One region of the Enterobacter dykesii genome, then DNA from elsewhere that is predicted to be linked to it. Evidence: predicted binding sites of a transcription regulator. Region 1 holds the regulator's gene; each other region holds the start of a gene.

Region 1 (4,065 bases):
ACCCGTGGCTGCTGGCAATGCTGCAGGGCTCGTTTATTTCGCACATGAATACGTTAGTCGTGCCGGGCGGAAAAATGGGGCTGGCGATGGAGCTCATCATGACGCCGCTGGTGGAGCGACTGATGGAAGGGAAACAGATCGCGTGAGCATGTTCCCTCTCCCTGTAGGAGAGGGTTAGGGTGAGGGCATCAACACGCACGATGCCCCATCAATCACGCCTCGATCACTTCATACGAATGCGTGATTTTTACCGCTTTCTCCAGCATTAACGCCACAGAGCAGTACTTCTCCGCAGACAGGTCCACCGCACGCGAGACCGCCGCGTCTTTCAGCTCTTTACCGGTGACCACAAAGTGCAGGTTAATATGGGTGAACAGGCGTGGCGCCTCTTCGCGACGTTCTGACGTGAGTTTAACCTCACAATCCGTCACGTCATGACGACCTTTTTGCAGAATCGACACTACGTCAATCGCGCTGCATCCGCCTGCCGCCATCAGCACCATTTCCATTGGGCTTGGCGCTTTATCGCCGGAGTTACCGTCCATCAAAATCTGGTGTCCTGACGCGGACTCGCCCAGGAACGTTAAACCTTCAACCCATTTCACGCGCGCTTGCATATTCATTAACTCCAACGTTGCATTTTTGGTGACAGATTACGCGTGCGTTACATTTCTCGCAATGGAAGGCGACCTGCATCATGCTGAAGCGAGACACCAGGAGACACGCGGCGAAAGCTATGCTAAAACACTCAGGATGCTACAGTAATACATTGACGTTACACATGTATGCAGAGGACATCAAACTTTACTGGCTGCGAAACGTTACGGTAGCCGACTTCCCAGGGTATGGGTAAGAATTCGATTGCAACCCCAGAGTCCGGATGCATCTGATGACTCTGGTGACAGCTTATAACAGAGGATAACAGCGCATGGTGCTTGGCAAACCGCAAACAGACCCGACTCTCGAATGGTTCTTGTCTCATTGCCACATTCATAAGTACCCATCGAAGAGCACGCTGATTCACCAGGGTGAAAAAGCGGAAACGTTGTATTACATCGTTAAAGGCTCGGTGGCAGTGCTGATCAAAGATGAAGAAGGGAAAGAGATGATCCTTTCTTATCTGAACCAGGGCGATTTCATCGGTGAACTGGGCCTGTTTGAAGAGGGCCAGGAACGTAGCGCCTGGGTTCGTGCAAAGACAGCATGTGAAGTGGCTGAAATTTCTTACAAGAAGTTCCGTCAGCTGATTCAGGTTAACCCTGACATCCTGATGCGTCTTTCTTCCCAGATGGCGCGCCGTCTGCAGGTGACGTCAGAGAAAGTGGGTAACCTCGCCTTCCTGGACGTTACCGGCCGTATCGCGCAAACCCTGCTGAACCTGGCGAAACAGCCAGACGCCATGACCCACCCGGACGGCATGCAAATAAAAATTACCCGTCAGGAAATTGGTCAGATCGTCGGTTGCTCCCGTGAAACAGTGGGCCGTATCCTGAAAATGCTGGAAGATCAAAACCTGATCTCCGCCCACGGTAAAACCATCGTGGTCTACGGAACGCGTTAATTCCGCTTAAACGGCGTGCCATCGCAAGGTGTCACGCCGTTTTTGTCTCTACTCCCCATGTGGCGCAGGCTGATCTATCACCCGGAAGTTAACTACGCACTGCGACAAACGCTGGTGTTGTGTCTTCCTGTGGCCATAGGCCTGATCCTCGGACATCTTCAGCAAGGTCTGCTGTTCTCCCTCGTGCCCGCCTGCTGCAATATTGCCGGTCTTGACACGCCGCATAAGCGCTTTTTCAAACGCCTGATTATCGGCGGCTGCCTGTTTGCCGGGTGTAGCCTCGCCGTGCAGCTTCTGCTTGCCCGGGATATCCCGCTGCCGCTGATCCTGACCGTGCTGGCGATGACCCTTGGCGTCACGGCGGAAATCAGTTCGCTGCATGCCCGCCTGCTTCCCGCTTCGCTGATTGCGGCCATTTTCACGCTGAGCCTCGCCGGGAACATGCCGGTGTGGGAGCCGCTGCTGATCTACGCCCTGGGGACATTATGGTACGGGCTGTTTAACTGGTTTTGGTTCTGGCTGTGGCGGGAGCAGCCGCTGCGTGAATCCCTGAGCCTGCTCTATGTGCAGCTTGCGGATTACTGCGAAGCCAAATACACCCTGCTCACCCAGCATACCGATCCGGAAAAATCCTTACCGCCGCTGCTGACGCGCCAGCAGAAGGTAGTGGATCTCATAAGCCAGTGCTATCAGCAGCTGCATATGCTCGCCGCCAACAAGAACCACGAGTACAAGCGGCTGCTGCGCACCTTCCAGGTCGGGCTGGATCTACAGGAGCACATCTCCGTAAGCCTTCACCACCCGCAGGAGGTGCAAAAGCTGGTCGAGCGCAGCCACGCCGAAGCGGTGATCCGCTGGAACGCACAAACTGTGTCCGCACGTCTGCGCGTGCTGGCCGACGATATTCTCTACCACCGCTACCCGACGCGCTTTAACATGGACAAGCAGCTGGGCGCGCTGGAGAAAATCGCCCGCCAGCATCCCGATAACCCAGTCGGCCAGTTTGCCGCCTGGCACTTCAGCCGCATTGCCCGCGTGTTGCGCACGCAGCGCCCGCTTTATCCCCGCGACCTGATGGCGGATAAGCAGAAACGGCTGCCGCTATTGCCCGCGCTCAAAAGCTATCTTTCTCTTAAATCGTCCGCCCTGCGCAACGCCGCAAGGATCAGCGTGATGCTCAGTACCGCCAGCCTGATGGGCATGGCGCTGCACCTGCCGAAACCGTACTGGATCTTAATGACCGTGCTGTTTGTCACCCAGAACGGCTACGGCGCCACGCGGGTGCGTATTCTGCATCGGGCCGGCGGAACGATGGCCGGGCTGATCATCGCGGGCGTGACGCTGCACTTCCACGTGCCGGAAGGCTATACCCTGGCAGGGATGCTGGCGATTACGCTGGTGAGCTACCTGATTATCCGCAAAAACTACGGCTGGGCGATGGTGGGCTTTACGGTGACGGCGGTATACACCCTGCAGTTGCTTACGCTGAACGGCGAACAGTTTATTGTCGCCAGGCTGATTGATACCCTGATCGGGTGCCTGATTGCCTTTGGCGGAATGGTCTGGCTGTGGCCGCAGTGGCAGAGCGGGCTGCTGAGGCAAAACGCCCACGACGCGCTGGAAGCCGACCAGCAGGCTATTCGCCTGATCCTGAGCGACGACCCGCAGCCCTCCCCGCTGGCCTATCAGCGGATGAAGGTCAACCAGGCGCACAACGCCCTGTTTAACTCGCTCAACCAGGCGATGCAGGAGCCAGGCTTTAACTCGCACTATCTGGCAGACATGAAGCTCTGGGTGACGCACAGCCAGTTTATCGTCGAGCACATTAACGCCATGACCACGCTGGCGCGCGAGCACACGATGCTGACGCCGGATCTGGCGCAGCGCTATTTGCAGTCGTGTGAAATTGCGTTGCAGAGGTGTCAGCAGCGTCTGGAGTATGACGCGCCGGGCGAGTCGGGTGACTCAAACATTCTGGAAGCGCCGGAGACGTTGACCCACGGGCCAATGAGCACCCTGGAGCAGCATTTGCAGCGCATTCTGGGGCATCTGAACACCATGCACACCATTTCGTCGGTGGCATGGCGTCAGCGTCCGCATCACGGGATTTGGCTAACCCGCAGGTTAAAGCGAACCGAGTATTAGCCTTTAACGATCTTCGCGACCGCGGCGGCAAAGCGGGTTAACCCGTCTTCGATGTCTTTGTCTTCTACCACCAGCGACGGCGCAAAGCGCATCACGTCCGGTCCGGCGTTGAGCACCATCACACCTTCGTGCGCGGCGGCGTGCAGGAAATCACGCGCGCGGCCTTTGTACTGCGGCTTCAGCTCGGCGCCAATCAGCAGCCCCATCCCACGGATCTCGCTGAACACGTCGTACTGCTCATCAATCTTCTGCAGGTGTTTTACGAACAGCTCGCGCTTCGCGCTAACGCTGTTCAACACCTCTGGCGTGTTGATGATGTCGAATGCGGCACCCGCCACGGCGCTCGCCAGCGGGTTACC
Region 2 (4,065 bases), 180 kb from region 1:
ATTTTGAAGGCGTGACGCCGAACCTGAAGACCATTACCGCGCTGCCGGTGCAGGGCCTGCACGTTGACCTCGTACACGGTAAAGACGATGTCGCGGAACTGCATAAGCGTTTGCCAGCGGACTGGCTGCTCTCCGCCGGGCTGATCAACGGCCGTAACGTCTGGCGCGCCGATCTCACCGAGAAATACGCGCAAATTAAAGACATCGTCGGCAAACGCGAGCTGTGGGTGGCCTCGTCCTGTTCGCTGCTGCACAGCCCGATCGATCTGAGCGTAGAGACCCGTCTGGATGCTGAGGTGAAAAGCTGGTTTGCCTTCGCCCTGCAAAAATGTGAAGAGCTGACGCTGCTGCGCGACGCGCTGAACAGCGGCGACACGGCGGCGATTACCGAATGGAGCGCCCCGATCCAGGCGCGTCGTCACTCGGCGCGCGTGCACAACCCGGCGGTGGAGAAACGCCTGGCGGCCATCACCGCCCAGGACAGCCAGCGCCAGAGTCCGTACGAGGTGCGCGCCGAAGCACAGCGCGCCCGCTTTAATCTGCCTGCGTGGCCGACCACCACAATTGGTTCTTTCCCGCAGACTACGGAAATCCGCGGCCTGCGCCTGGACTTTAAAAAGGGCAATCTGGATGCGAATCACTACCGCACCGGCATCGCGGAACACATCAAGCAGGCGATTATCGAGCAGGAACGCCTGGGGCTGGACGTGCTGGTGCACGGTGAAGCCGAGCGTAACGACATGGTGGAATACTTCGGTGAGCACCTGGACGGCTTTGTCTTTACCCAGAACGGCTGGGTGCAGAGCTACGGCTCCCGCTGCGTCAAGCCGCCGGTGGTCATCGGTGACGTCAGCCGTCCGGAAGCGATCACGGTTGAGTGGGCGAAGTATGCCCAGTCCCTGACCGACAAGCCGGTAAAAGGGATGCTGACCGGTCCGGTGACTATTCTCTGCTGGTCGTTCCCGCGTGAAGACGTGACCCGTGAAACCATCGCCAAACAGATCGCCCTGGCGCTGCGTGATGAGGTGGCGGATCTGGAAGCGGCAGGCATTGGTATTATCCAGATTGACGAGCCCGCCCTGCGCGAAGGGTTGCCGCTGCGCCGCAGCGACTGGGATGCCTACCTGCAGTGGGGCGTGGAGGCGTTCCGCATCAACGCCGCGGTGGCGAAGGACGACACCCAGATCCACACCCACATGTGCTACTGCGAATTTAACGACATCATGGATTCGATTGCCGCGCTGGACGCCGACGTGATTACCATCGAGACCTCGCGTTCAGACATGGAGCTGCTGGAGTCGTTTGAAGAGTTCGACTACCCGAATGAAATCGGGCCGGGCGTGTACGACATTCACTCCCCGAACGTGCCGAGCGTGGAGTGGATTGAAGCTCTGCTGAAAAAAGCGGCCCAGCGCATCCCGGCGGAGCGCCTGTGGGTGAACCCGGACTGCGGACTGAAAACCCGCGGCTGGCCGGAGACGCGCGCGGCGCTGGCGAACATGGTGAAGGCGGCACAGAATTTGCGCCAGGCGTGATGAATTGTTGGCCCGGTAAGGCATAGCCGCCACCGGGCTTTTTTTATTACGCTTTCTTACCGCCGTACTGGCTAAACCACGCCAGCATTCTCTGCCAGCCATCTTTGGCTGATTCTGCGTGATAGCTCGGACGATAATCGGCGTTAAACGCGTGCCCGGCATCCGGATACACCACAATCTCCGCCTTCGCATTTGCCGCGCGGAGCGCATGGCGCATGGTCTCTACCGAATCAAGCGAAATACCGGTGTCCTGGCCGCCGTAAAGCCCTAACACGGGGGCGTTCAACTCCGTGGCGATATCGACCGGATGTTTCGGTGAATTCAGCGTTTTTTCACCCACCAGCTTGCCGTACCAGGCGACAGCGGCTTTGAGCTGCGGGTTATGCGCGGCATACAGCCAGCTAATGCGTCCGCCCCAGCAGAAACCGGTGACCAGAAGACGATGCGGATCGCCGCCGTTGCGCGCCGCCCAGCTGGCGACGTGATCGAGATCGGCCAGCACCTGCGCGTCCGGGACTTTGCTGACCAGGTTGCTGAGCAGTGTTGGAATATCGCTGTAGTCGTTCGGATCGCCCTGACGGAAGTAGAGCTCTGGCGCAACGGCCAGATACCCTTCCAGCGCCAGCCGACGGCAGAGGTCGCGAATGTGTTCGTGAACACCAAATATCTCCTGAATCACAATCACGATGGGCAGCGGACCGTCTGCCGATTTTGGCCGTGCGTGATATGCAGGCATATTCTCCCCCTGCGAGGGAATGGAGGTCTCGCCCGCGGTAATTGCCGCTTCTGGCGTCGACACGATGGTTGAAGCATGGGGGGCCGCAGCAGGTGCAAAACCGGTTTTTTCAGTCATGGCATTCTCCGTACCAATGAGTTAGCGCAAAGGTAAATATAGACACCAGGTTAACAACTCACAGTGCCTTAAACGGTCTATCTTTTGTGCAGCACCTGGCGATATAACTTGTTAATGTGATGTAAATCACTTTTTTATGGAAATTCAATGTAATCATTTTCATTCATGGTGAGGTGTGTCACGAAAATATGCTTACTGCTTCTGTAAAGTACCGTTTTACTTCTTCTGACTAACCGACCCACAGAGGAGTCACCTATGTCTAAGTCTGATGTTTTTCATCTCGGCCTCACCAAAAACGATTTACAAGGGGCTACGCTCGCTATCGTCCCTGGCGATCCTGAGCGTGTGGAAAAGATCGCCGCGCTGATGGATAAGCCGGTCAAGCTGGCTGCCCATCGTGAGTTCACCACCTGGCGCGCAGAGCTGGATGGCAAAGCGGTGATCGTGTGTTCTACCGGTATCGGTGGTCCGTCTACGTCTATTGCTGTTGAAGAGCTGGCACAGCTGGGCATCCGTACCTTCCTGCGTATCGGTACCACCGGCGCTATCCAGCCGCACATCAACGTCGGTGACGTGCTGGTCACGACCGCGTCCGTTCGTCTGGACGGCGCAAGCCTGCACTTTGCACCGATGGAATTCCCGGCAGTGGCTGATTTCGAATGCACCACCGCGCTGGTTGAAGCCGCGAAATCCGTAGGCGCAACTACCCACGTGGGCGTCACCGCCTCTTCCGACACCTTCTACCCGGGCCAGGAGCGTTACGACACCTTCTCAGGCCGCGTGGTAAGCCGTTTCAAAGGCTCAATGGAAGAGTGGCAGTCCATGGGCGTGATGAACTACGAAATGGAATCCGCAACGCTGCTGACCATGTGTGCAAGCCAGGGTCTGCGTGCCGGTATGGTGGCGGGCGTGATCGTTAACCGCACCCAGCAGGAGATCCCGAACGCCGAAACCATGAAGCAGACCGAAAGTCATGCAGTGAAAATCGTGGTGGAAGCAGCGCGTCGCCTGATCTAATCCTCTCTTCCGAAATCAAAGGCCGACGCGTTCGGCCTTTATTTTTTGCGTAGCGCCTCGCAGGAAAACCCTTTCAAACTGGACGTTTATACAGCACAATTCTATTTTGTGCGGGTAATACGTTGATGCAGGGGGCATTGTGGATATCTCAATCCTGATTTACGCGGTGATTGCGCTGGTGGGCTTAGGGATTGGCTGGCTGATTTCCAGCTACCAGCATGCGCAGCAGAAGGCCGACCAGCTGGCCGAGCGAGAAGAGATGGTCGCCGATTTAAGCGCGACAAAACAGCAGCTTGCGCTGAGCGAACACTGGCGCGACGAGTGTGAATTGCTTAATAACGAGCTGCGCAACCTGCGTGATATCAACACGTCACTGGAAGCCGATCTCCGCGAAGTGACCACCCGCCTTGAATCCACCCAGCTGCATGCGGAAGACAAAATCCGCCAGATGATCAACAGCGAGCAGCGCCTCAGCGAACAGTTTGAGAACCTCGCCAACCGAATTTTTGAGCACAGCAACCGCCGCGTTGACGAACAGAACCGCCAGAGCCTGAACAGCCTGCTGACGCCCCTGCGCGAACAGCTTGACGGTTTTCGCCGTCAGGTGCAGGACAGCTTTGGTCAGGAAGCCCGCGAGCGTCACACCCTGGCGCATGAGAT
Region 3 (4,065 bases), 1.0 Mb from region 1:
AAGATATCGAAGCCCGGAATGGCTTCCAGTTTGTCGAGCGTACCGCCGGTGTGGCCCAGGCCGCGCCCGGAGATCATCGGGATATAACCGCCGCAGGCTGCCACCATCGGGCCGAGCATCAGAGACGTCACATCGCCCACGCCGCCGGTGGAGTGTTTATCCACAATCGGGCCGTTAAGGTTAAGGCTTTTCCAGTCCAGAACGGTTCCTGAATCTCGCATCGCCATGGTCAGCGACACGCGCTCAGGCATCGACATATCGTGGAAGAAAATGGTCATCGCCAGAGCCGCAATCTGCCCTTCAGAGACGGTGTTATCACGAATGCCGTTGATAAAGAAGCGGATCTCTTCGTCGCTTAATGCATGACCATCACGTTTTTTACGAATAATTTCTTGTGCGAGAAACACGGTAACCTCCCGAAGTAGGCCGGGGTCGCTACGCTCACCCGGCAATTCAAATCTTAGTAGCTGCTTGCGCTCTTACCGTCGCCGTGACCCAGCGCTTTCAGCAGGCTAGCCAGCAGGCTGGACGCGCCGAAGCGGTAGTGACGGGAGTCCGCCCAGTCGGCGCCAAACAGCTCATCGGCAATCGCCAGGAACTGCTGCGCGTCTTCGGCGGTACGCACGCCGCCCGCGGGTTTGAAACCAACGGTTTTGGATACGCCCATGTCGCGGATCACTTCCATCATGATGCGCGCGCTTTCCGGGGTCGCATTCACCGGCACTTTACCGGTAGAGGTTTTAATGAAATCCGCACCGGCTTTGATGGAGATTTCAGATGCTTTACGAATCAGCGCTTCTTCTTTCAGCTCGCCGGTTTCGATGATCACTTTCAGCAGCACGTTTGCCGCCGCACACGCGTCTTTACAGGCTTTCACCAGGTCAAAACCGACCTGCTCGTTGCCGGCGATCAGCGCGCGGTACGGGAATACCACGTCAACTTCGTCTGCGCCGTAAGCAATCGCCGCGCGGGTTTCAGCCAGCGCGATCTCGATATCGTCGTTGCCGTGCGGGAAATTAGTTACGGTTGCAATGCGCACGTCCGGCGTACCCTGCTCTTTCAGCGACTTACGGGCAATAGGGATAAAGCGCGGGTAGATACAAACGGCTGCGGTATTACCCACCGGCGTTTTCGCCTGATGGCACAGGGCGATGACTTTCTCATTGGTGTCGTCATCGTTCAGGGTGGTCAGGTCCATCAGTTTCAACGCGCGCAGGCTGCTTGCAGTTAAATCGGTCATAACATTCTCCAACGGCAGTGCCGTATAAATTTTACCTTGCGGGTCTGTGAGTATTCTAACATTCACCCGCATCCACACTTCGACATTCATCACAGTTAATGAAAACTGCGTACAAATTTGCATTACTGTAATGAGATCTTCTTCAAACTTTAGCGCGTAAATTGCCGACTAAAGCAGCGATACCCCCTGTCGGATCAAAAGCCACGACAGGCTGGCTTTCTACAATCCGGTCATCATCCGCAGAACACTCAAGGAAGCGAATATGCCTCACTCCAGCCCCGACGCCCTGCAGCAACGTTGCCAGCAGATTGTGACAAGCCCGGCGTTAACCCCGGAACAAAAACGTCATTTTCTGGCGCTGGAAGCGGAGAACAACCTGCCTTATCCGGCACCTTCTGAGGCTGCACGAGCCGCACTGGACGAAGGTTTTATCTGCGACATGTTCGAAGGCCATGCGCCTTACAAACCCCGTTACGTTCTGCCGGATTACGCAAAATTTCTCGCTAACGGTTCAGCGTGGCTGGAGCTGGAAGGCGCGAAAGATCTCGACGACGCCCTCTCGCTGTTAACCATCCTCTACCATCATGTTCCTTCCGTCACATCGATGCCGGTCTATCTCGGTCAGCTTGATGCGATATTAACTCCATATGTTAGAATTCTAACACAAGAAGAGATCGATAGCCGAGTAAAACGTTTCTGGCGCTATCTCGACCGTACGCTGCCGGATGCGTTTATGCACGCAAACATCGGGCCTGCTGACGGCCCCATTACCCGTGCCATTCTGCGTGCCGATGCAGAGCTGAAGCAGGTTGCACCGAACCTGACCTTTATCTACGATCCCGAGATCACCCCGGACGACCTGCTGCTTGAGGTGGCAAAAAACATATGCGAATGCAGCAAACCGCATATTTCTAATGGCCCAGTGAATGATAAAATTTTCACAAAAGGCCGTTACGGCGTGGTGAGCTGTTACAACTCTCTGCCGCTTGCAGGCGGCGGCAGCACCCTGGTGCGCCTTAACCTCAAAGCCATTGCTGAACGCAGCGCATCCATTGACGACTTCTTCACCCGCACGCTCCCGCACTACTGCCAGCAGCAAATGGCCATCATCGATGCGCGCTGCGGTTTCCTGTACGAGCAATCTGGCTTCTTTGAGAATAGCTTCCTGGTAAAAGAGGGGCTGATTGATGCGGATCGGTTTGTGCCCATGTTTGGCATGTACGGCCTGGCGGAAGCGGTAAACGCGCTCTGTGAGAAAGCAGGAATAGCGGGACGCTACGGAAAGGATGCACAGGCCAACGCGCTGGGCTATCGCATCAGCGAACAGCTTGCGGCGTTTGTCGAAAACACGCCGGTAAAGTACGGCTGGAAGCAGCGCGCGATGCTCCATGCGCAGTCGGGGATCAGTTCCGACTCGGGCACCACGCCGGGCGCGCGTCTGCCCTACGGCGACGAGCCGGATCCCATCAGCCATTTGCTGGCGGTAGCTCCTCACCACAAACACTACTCTTCCGGGATAAGCGATATCCTGACGCTGGATGAGACGGTAAAACGTAACCCGCAGGCGGTAGTTCAGCTTTGCCTGGGCGCGTTCAGGGCGGGTATGCGTGAATTTACCGCCAACGTAGCGGGTAACGATCTGGTCCGCGTGACCGGTTATATGGTGCGACTATCGGATCTGGAGAAATACCGGGAAGCCGGATCGCGCACCAATACCACGTGGCTGGGCGAAGAGGCCGCACGCAATACCCGTATTCTGGAACGTCAGCCGCGCGTGATAAGCCATGAACAGCAGATGCGCTTTAGTTAGTCAGGTTATTCCTTTTTCCTGCGTGGACGGGCCGGGCAGCCGCCTGGCCCTGTTTCTGCAGGGCTGCAACCTGCGCTGTAAAACCTGCCACAACCCGTGGACGATCGGCCGCTGCAACGACTGCGGGGACTGCGTGCCCCACTGCCCGCACGACGCGCTGACTATTCAGGCCGGACGCGTCTGGTGGCAGGAGAGTGACTGCCAGCAGTGCGACACCTGTCTGCAATTGTGCCAGCAGCAGGCAACGCCTATGGCGCACCGCTTCAGCGTGGAAGAGATCCTCACCCAGGTCCGCAAATCCGCCCCGTTTATCGAAGGGATCACCGTGAGCGGCGGTGAAGCCACAACGCAATTGCCGTTTTTGATTGCCCTGTTCACCGCGATCAAAGCCGATCCCGCCCTGCGCCACCTCACCTGCCTGGTAGACAGCAACGGTCTGTTAAGCGAAACCGGCTGGCAAAAGCTGCTGCCGGTACTGGATGGCGCGATGCTGGATCTGAAGGCGTGGGGGAACGCGCATCACCGCTTCCTGACCGGGCGCGAAAACCCGCAGATCAAGCAGAGCATTCGCTGGCTGGCAGATCGTCACCGTTTGACGGAGCTCCGCCTGCTGGTGATTCCGGAGCAGTGTGATTATCTGGAACACCTCAAACCGCTAACGACCTTTATCCACGGGCTTGGGAATGTTCCGGTGCGCATCAACGCGTTTCATGCGCATGGCGTTTACGGTGAGGCGGCGTCGTGGCGCAGCGCCACGCCCGAGGACGTTGAACCCCTGGCGCGGGCGCTGGAAAAACAGAAGATAACGGTGATTCGTCCGGCGCTTTACCTATAGCGTGATGCCAAATACCGAACGGGTGTTTTCAAGCAGCGCACCGGCAATCACCTCTTCAGGCTCCTGTCGCAGTTCACACAGGGTGGTAAACACGCGCGCCGCCTGTTCCGGGCGATTCGGCTGGCCCTGAAAACCATTCAGCGGCATATCCGGCGCGTCGGTTTCCAGCAGAAGCGCCGA
Region 4 (4,065 bases), 1.1 Mb from region 1:
GGCACCAGCGGGCCTAAAAAGCGCGGTTCGCGTTTGAAGATATACAGATCGGCCAGGGCACCAAAGCGGGCGCCGAACTCGCGGACGCGCACGCTCAGCATATCTTTCGGCGACGGCACCGCGTAGCACTGCGCCTGGATGCCCATATGCAGGGCGATAAACAGCGCGCGCTCGCAGTGGAAGCGCTGGGTGATGATGATGAAGTCGTTGGTGTCGAAGACTTTGCGCGTGCGCACGATCGAGTCCAGGGTGCGGAACCCGGCGTAATCGAGCACGATATCGGCAGGATCCACGCCCGCAGCAATCAGGTCCTTCCGCATCGTCACCGGTTCATTGTAGCTTTGCAGCGCGTTATCGCCGCTCAGCAGCAGGTAGTTCACCTTGCCGCTGTTGTAGGCGTTCAGCGCGCCCTGAATGCGGTAACGGTAATATTGGTTGATCACCCCGGTGCGGTAATACTTGGCGGTGCCGAGCACCACGCCAACCTGACGATAGGGCAGGTCCTGCAGGTCATCAAAGATGTAGGGGGCGGTTTTCCAGCTCATCCAGCGGTCGAGACCGAGCACGATCAACAGCAGTATGCCGACCAGGACAGACAGGCTGTAAAAAACGCGCTTTAACATGGAGATGGCTCGTTCGTGGATGAAATTTAACTCAGGCTACTTTACCCGCCTGGTTAGCGCAAGAAACAGCGACTCAACTGAGGGGTTTTTCAGCAAACTGGCGGGCATTTCTGCCCGCCGGAAGGATTACGCCAGCAGTACGCGGTCAATCGTCGTGCAGCCTAACGCTTTGAGCGTCGCGGCGGTGGCATCCCACTGGATCAGCGGCGCATCGGCTTTTTCTGCCAGAATGGCGCGCTGAATGTCCGGATAGTCATAGCCGTTCAGGCTCAGCAGGTTAAGCGCGCCCTGCAGCGGCGGCAGCGTTGGGTTAAACGCGGCGTTTTCCGCATAGCTGCCGGTGAAGATTCGGCCATCACGGCACTGCAGCGCCACGCCGCTAGGGGACTTGCTGTATGGCGTGTGGCTTTTATTCGTCGCGCGAATCGCTGCCTGGCTCAGGTCATCGCCGGACAGGGCGTAACCGTGGTCCTGATCGTCCATCAGCAGCGTTTTGATCTCCAGATCTTTCGGGCCAAACGCGTCAGGCAGGTAATCGCCCAGCGTGTGCGGCGCGCGGCCTGGCAGATTGATGCGCAGCTGCAGCCCGCTGTTCAGCTCGTTCATAAACTGACGGCAGTGCCCGCAGGGGGTGTAGTTCACGGTAATCGCGCTCAGGGCTTTTTCACCGCGCAGCCAGGCGTGGCTGATGGCGCTCTGCTCGGCGTGCACGGTTTGCTGCATGGTTGCGCCCAGGAACTCCATATTGCCGCCGAAGTACCAGGTGCCGCTGACGCCGCGCGCAATGGCCCCGACGTTAAAGTGGGAGAGATCGGCCCGCGCGCAGGCGGCAGCCAGAGGAAGCAGTGCGAAAGCCAGCGCGTCTTCGTCCAGTCCCGTTGCCTGTTTCAGCATCGTGACCTGCTCCACGGTCAGCAGGGCGGGGAAGTGTGCATCTGCCAGAACGGGAGCCAGGGCTGACTGCAAATTCTCTGCAAGCTGGGCGAAAGCAGCTTGAAAACGTGGGTGCATGGCGTTTGCCTCATAAAGGTTAATGGATCGGTAGTTTACGGAGCCGTTAGGGCTTTATATGTGATCCACTTCTCATTATGTATGCAACTTATGAAATCAAAATGAAATTTGCGCGACGCATCGCAAATTTTAGCCCATCACCGCCAGAATCAGCGGGAAAATGAACGGGGCCAGCAGGGAGGTGATAATCCCGCAGATCACTAGCGCCAGCGAGCTAAACGCCCCTTCCTGATAATCCAGCTCCGCGCAGCGGGCGGTGCCCAGGGCGTGGGAAGCTGTCCCCATCGACAGTCCCCGGGCAGCTTTAGTGTGAATACGCATCCCGTTTAGCAGGGTGTGGCCAAACACCGCACCGAGAATACCGACGAAAATGACGCACATCGCGCTGATGGCCGGAATACCGCCGAGGCTGCCGCCAACCGCCATCGCGATAGGCGTGGTCACCGATTTAGGCAGGATAGAGGCGGCAATCTGCGGCGAGGCCCCCATCAACAGCGCCACCGACGTTCCGGTGATCATCGCCACGAGGCTGCCCACAAAACAGATGGTAATGATGGATTTCCAGCGGGCGCGGATCTGGTGCAGCTGTTCATATAAAGGAAAGGCGAGCGCCACAACGGCAGGCTGCAGCAGGTCGTTTAAGATTTTGCTGCCGGCAAAGTAGCGATCGTAGGGAATGCCGGTGAGCAGAAGGAACGGAATAATCACCACCATTGCCACCAGCAGCGGGTTCAGCAACGGCATTTTGAAACGTGCGGCAAGCTTGCGCGCGGCGAAGAATACCACCAGGGTTAACGGCAGCGACCACCAGATATTGGCCATCATTTTTTTGTTTTCTCCCCGACCACGTTACGTTCGCCATGCACCATATGCGAACTCCAGCTCACCACCAGGAAAACCACCAGCGTACTGACCGCGCAGGAGACCACAATCGGGCCGAACTGGGCCTTGAGCAAATCAAAATACTGCATGACCCCGACGCCGATAGGCACGAAAAGCAGCGCCATATAGCGAATAAGGACGAAGCAGCCGGGATTGACCCATTTTGCGGGCAGGATTTGCAGCGCCAGCAAAACGAAGAGGATCAGCATGCCGATAATGCTGCCGGGAATGACGATGGGCAGCAGCGACGCGATGAAAATCCCGGCATACAGGCAGGCGTAAATCAGGACGAATGCGCGCAGATATTGCCAGATAATGTTCAATGATTTGCTCATGGTGATAGTCCTTGCTGAAACGCATTCATCATACAATTAAACTCAAAAATGTGCCACGGATCACATCATGAAATTTGAGCATACCAGACATTCCAGAATGGAAAGTCGCGCTTTCCACATACATACAGAGCAGATACTATAGCGCGTCTTTTTTCACAGGTACTGCTATGCGTGTTTTACTGGCCCCAATGGAAGGCGTGCTCGACTCCCTCGTGCGCGAGCTTCTGACCGAGGTGAACGATTACGATCTCTGCGTGACGGAATTTCTGCGCGTGGTCGATATGCTGTTGCCGGTAAAATCCTTCTTCCGCCTGTGCCCCGAGCTGCACAACCAGAGCCGGACCTCTTCCGGCACGCTGGTGCGTATTCAGCTGCTCGGCCAGTACCCCGAATGGCTGGCGGAAAACGCCGCCCGCGCGGTTGAGCTGGGCTCTTACGGGGTGGATCTCAACTGCGGTTGTCCGTCGAAGCTGGTTAACGGCAGCGGCGGCGGGGCGACCTTGCTGAAAGATCCTGAGCTGATTTACCGCGGTGCGAAAGCGATGCGTGAGGCCGTGCCTTCGCATTTGCCGGTGACGGTGAAGGTGCGCCTGGGCTGGGACAGCGAAGCGCGGCAGTTCGAGATCGCCGATGCGGTGCAGCAGGCCGGGGCCACCGAGCTGGTGGTGCATGGCCGCACCAAAGAGGATGGCTATAAAGCCGAGCGCATAAACTGGCAGGCGATCGGTGAGATCCGCAAGCGCCTCACCATTCCGGTCATCGCCAACGGCGAAATCTGGGATTACGAGAGCGCGCAGGCCTGTCTGAAGGACACCGGCTGCGATGCGGTAATGATCGGTCGCGGCGCCCTGAATGTGCCGAACCTCAGCCGGGTGGTGAAATATAACGAGCCGCGAATGCCGTGGGCAGACGTCGTCACGTTGCTGCAAAAATACAGCCGACTGGAAAAGCAGGGCGATACCGGTTTGTATCACGTCGCGCGAATTAAGCAGTGGCTGAGTTATTTACGTAAAGAGTACGATGAAGCGCTGGGATTATTTCAGGAAATTCGTACATTGCAGACTTCGTCTGATATTGCCCGGGTGATTCAGTCAAAATAATAAGCGTTAAATTGCTCACACTTTTTTAAATCAGAAAACCGTTCTGGTTTTCAACGTGGCGCGACGGTGTTAAGGTGCCACTGTTTTCAACGCAGGATTGTTACTGGTTAACAG

Evidence for each region. The regulator CRP, encoded in region 1, controls carbon source genes, mostly activating them, when cyclic AMP is high. The targets are predictions, from matches to a motif close to ATGTGANNNNNNTCACAT.
Region 2: udp (uridine phosphorylase) is a predicted target of CRP. The motif match lies at 2,503-2,520, and genes of this name have one in related genera.
Region 3: deoC (deoxyribose-phosphate aldolase) is a predicted target of CRP. The motif match lies at 1,371-1,388, and genes of this name have one in related genera.
Region 4: cdd (cytidine deaminase) is a predicted target of CRP. The motif match lies at 1,693-1,710, and genes of this name have one in related genera.

What each region holds. Positions count from the first base shown of each region.
Region 1 covers NZ_CP126604.1:4,143,606-4,147,670, forward strand. Annotated here, with positions in the region: gene F0320_RS19865 (phosphoribulokinase) at 1-146, shown strand, start outside; gene F0320_RS19870 (OsmC family protein) at 213-617, opposite strand; gene crp (cAMP-activated global transcriptional regulator CRP) at 929-1,561, shown strand; gene F0320_RS19880 (YccS/YhfK family putative transporter) at 1,619-3,706, shown strand; gene argD (bifunctional acetylornithine/succinyldiaminopimelate transaminase) at 3,703-4,065, opposite strand, start outside.
Region 2 covers NZ_CP126604.1:4,326,290-4,330,354, reverse strand. Annotated here, with positions in the region: gene metE (5-methyltetrahydropteroyltriglutamate--homocysteine S-methyltransferase) at 1-1,535, shown strand, start outside; gene F0320_RS20685 (dienelactone hydrolase family protein) at 1,582-2,388, opposite strand; gene udp (uridine phosphorylase) at 2,644-3,405, shown strand; gene rmuC (DNA recombination protein RmuC) at 3,545-4,065, shown strand, end outside.
Region 3 covers NZ_CP126604.1:605,149-609,213, reverse strand. Annotated here, with positions in the region: gene deoA (thymidine phosphorylase) at 1-407, opposite strand, end outside; gene deoC (deoxyribose-phosphate aldolase) at 461-1,240, opposite strand; gene F0320_RS02850 (YjjI family glycine radical enzyme) at 1,503-3,050, shown strand; gene F0320_RS02845 (YjjW family glycine radical enzyme activase) at 3,025-3,885, shown strand; gene F0320_RS02840 (TatD family hydrolase) at 3,880-4,065, opposite strand, start outside.
Region 4 covers NZ_CP126604.1:3,051,184-3,055,248, reverse strand. Annotated here, with positions in the region: gene sanA (outer membrane permeability protein SanA) at 1-623, opposite strand, end outside; gene cdd (cytidine deaminase) at 750-1,634, opposite strand; gene F0320_RS14580 (CidB/LrgB family autolysis modulator) at 1,764-2,459, opposite strand; gene F0320_RS14575 (CidA/LrgA family protein) at 2,456-2,851, opposite strand; gene dusC (tRNA dihydrouridine(16) synthase DusC) at 3,019-3,951, shown strand.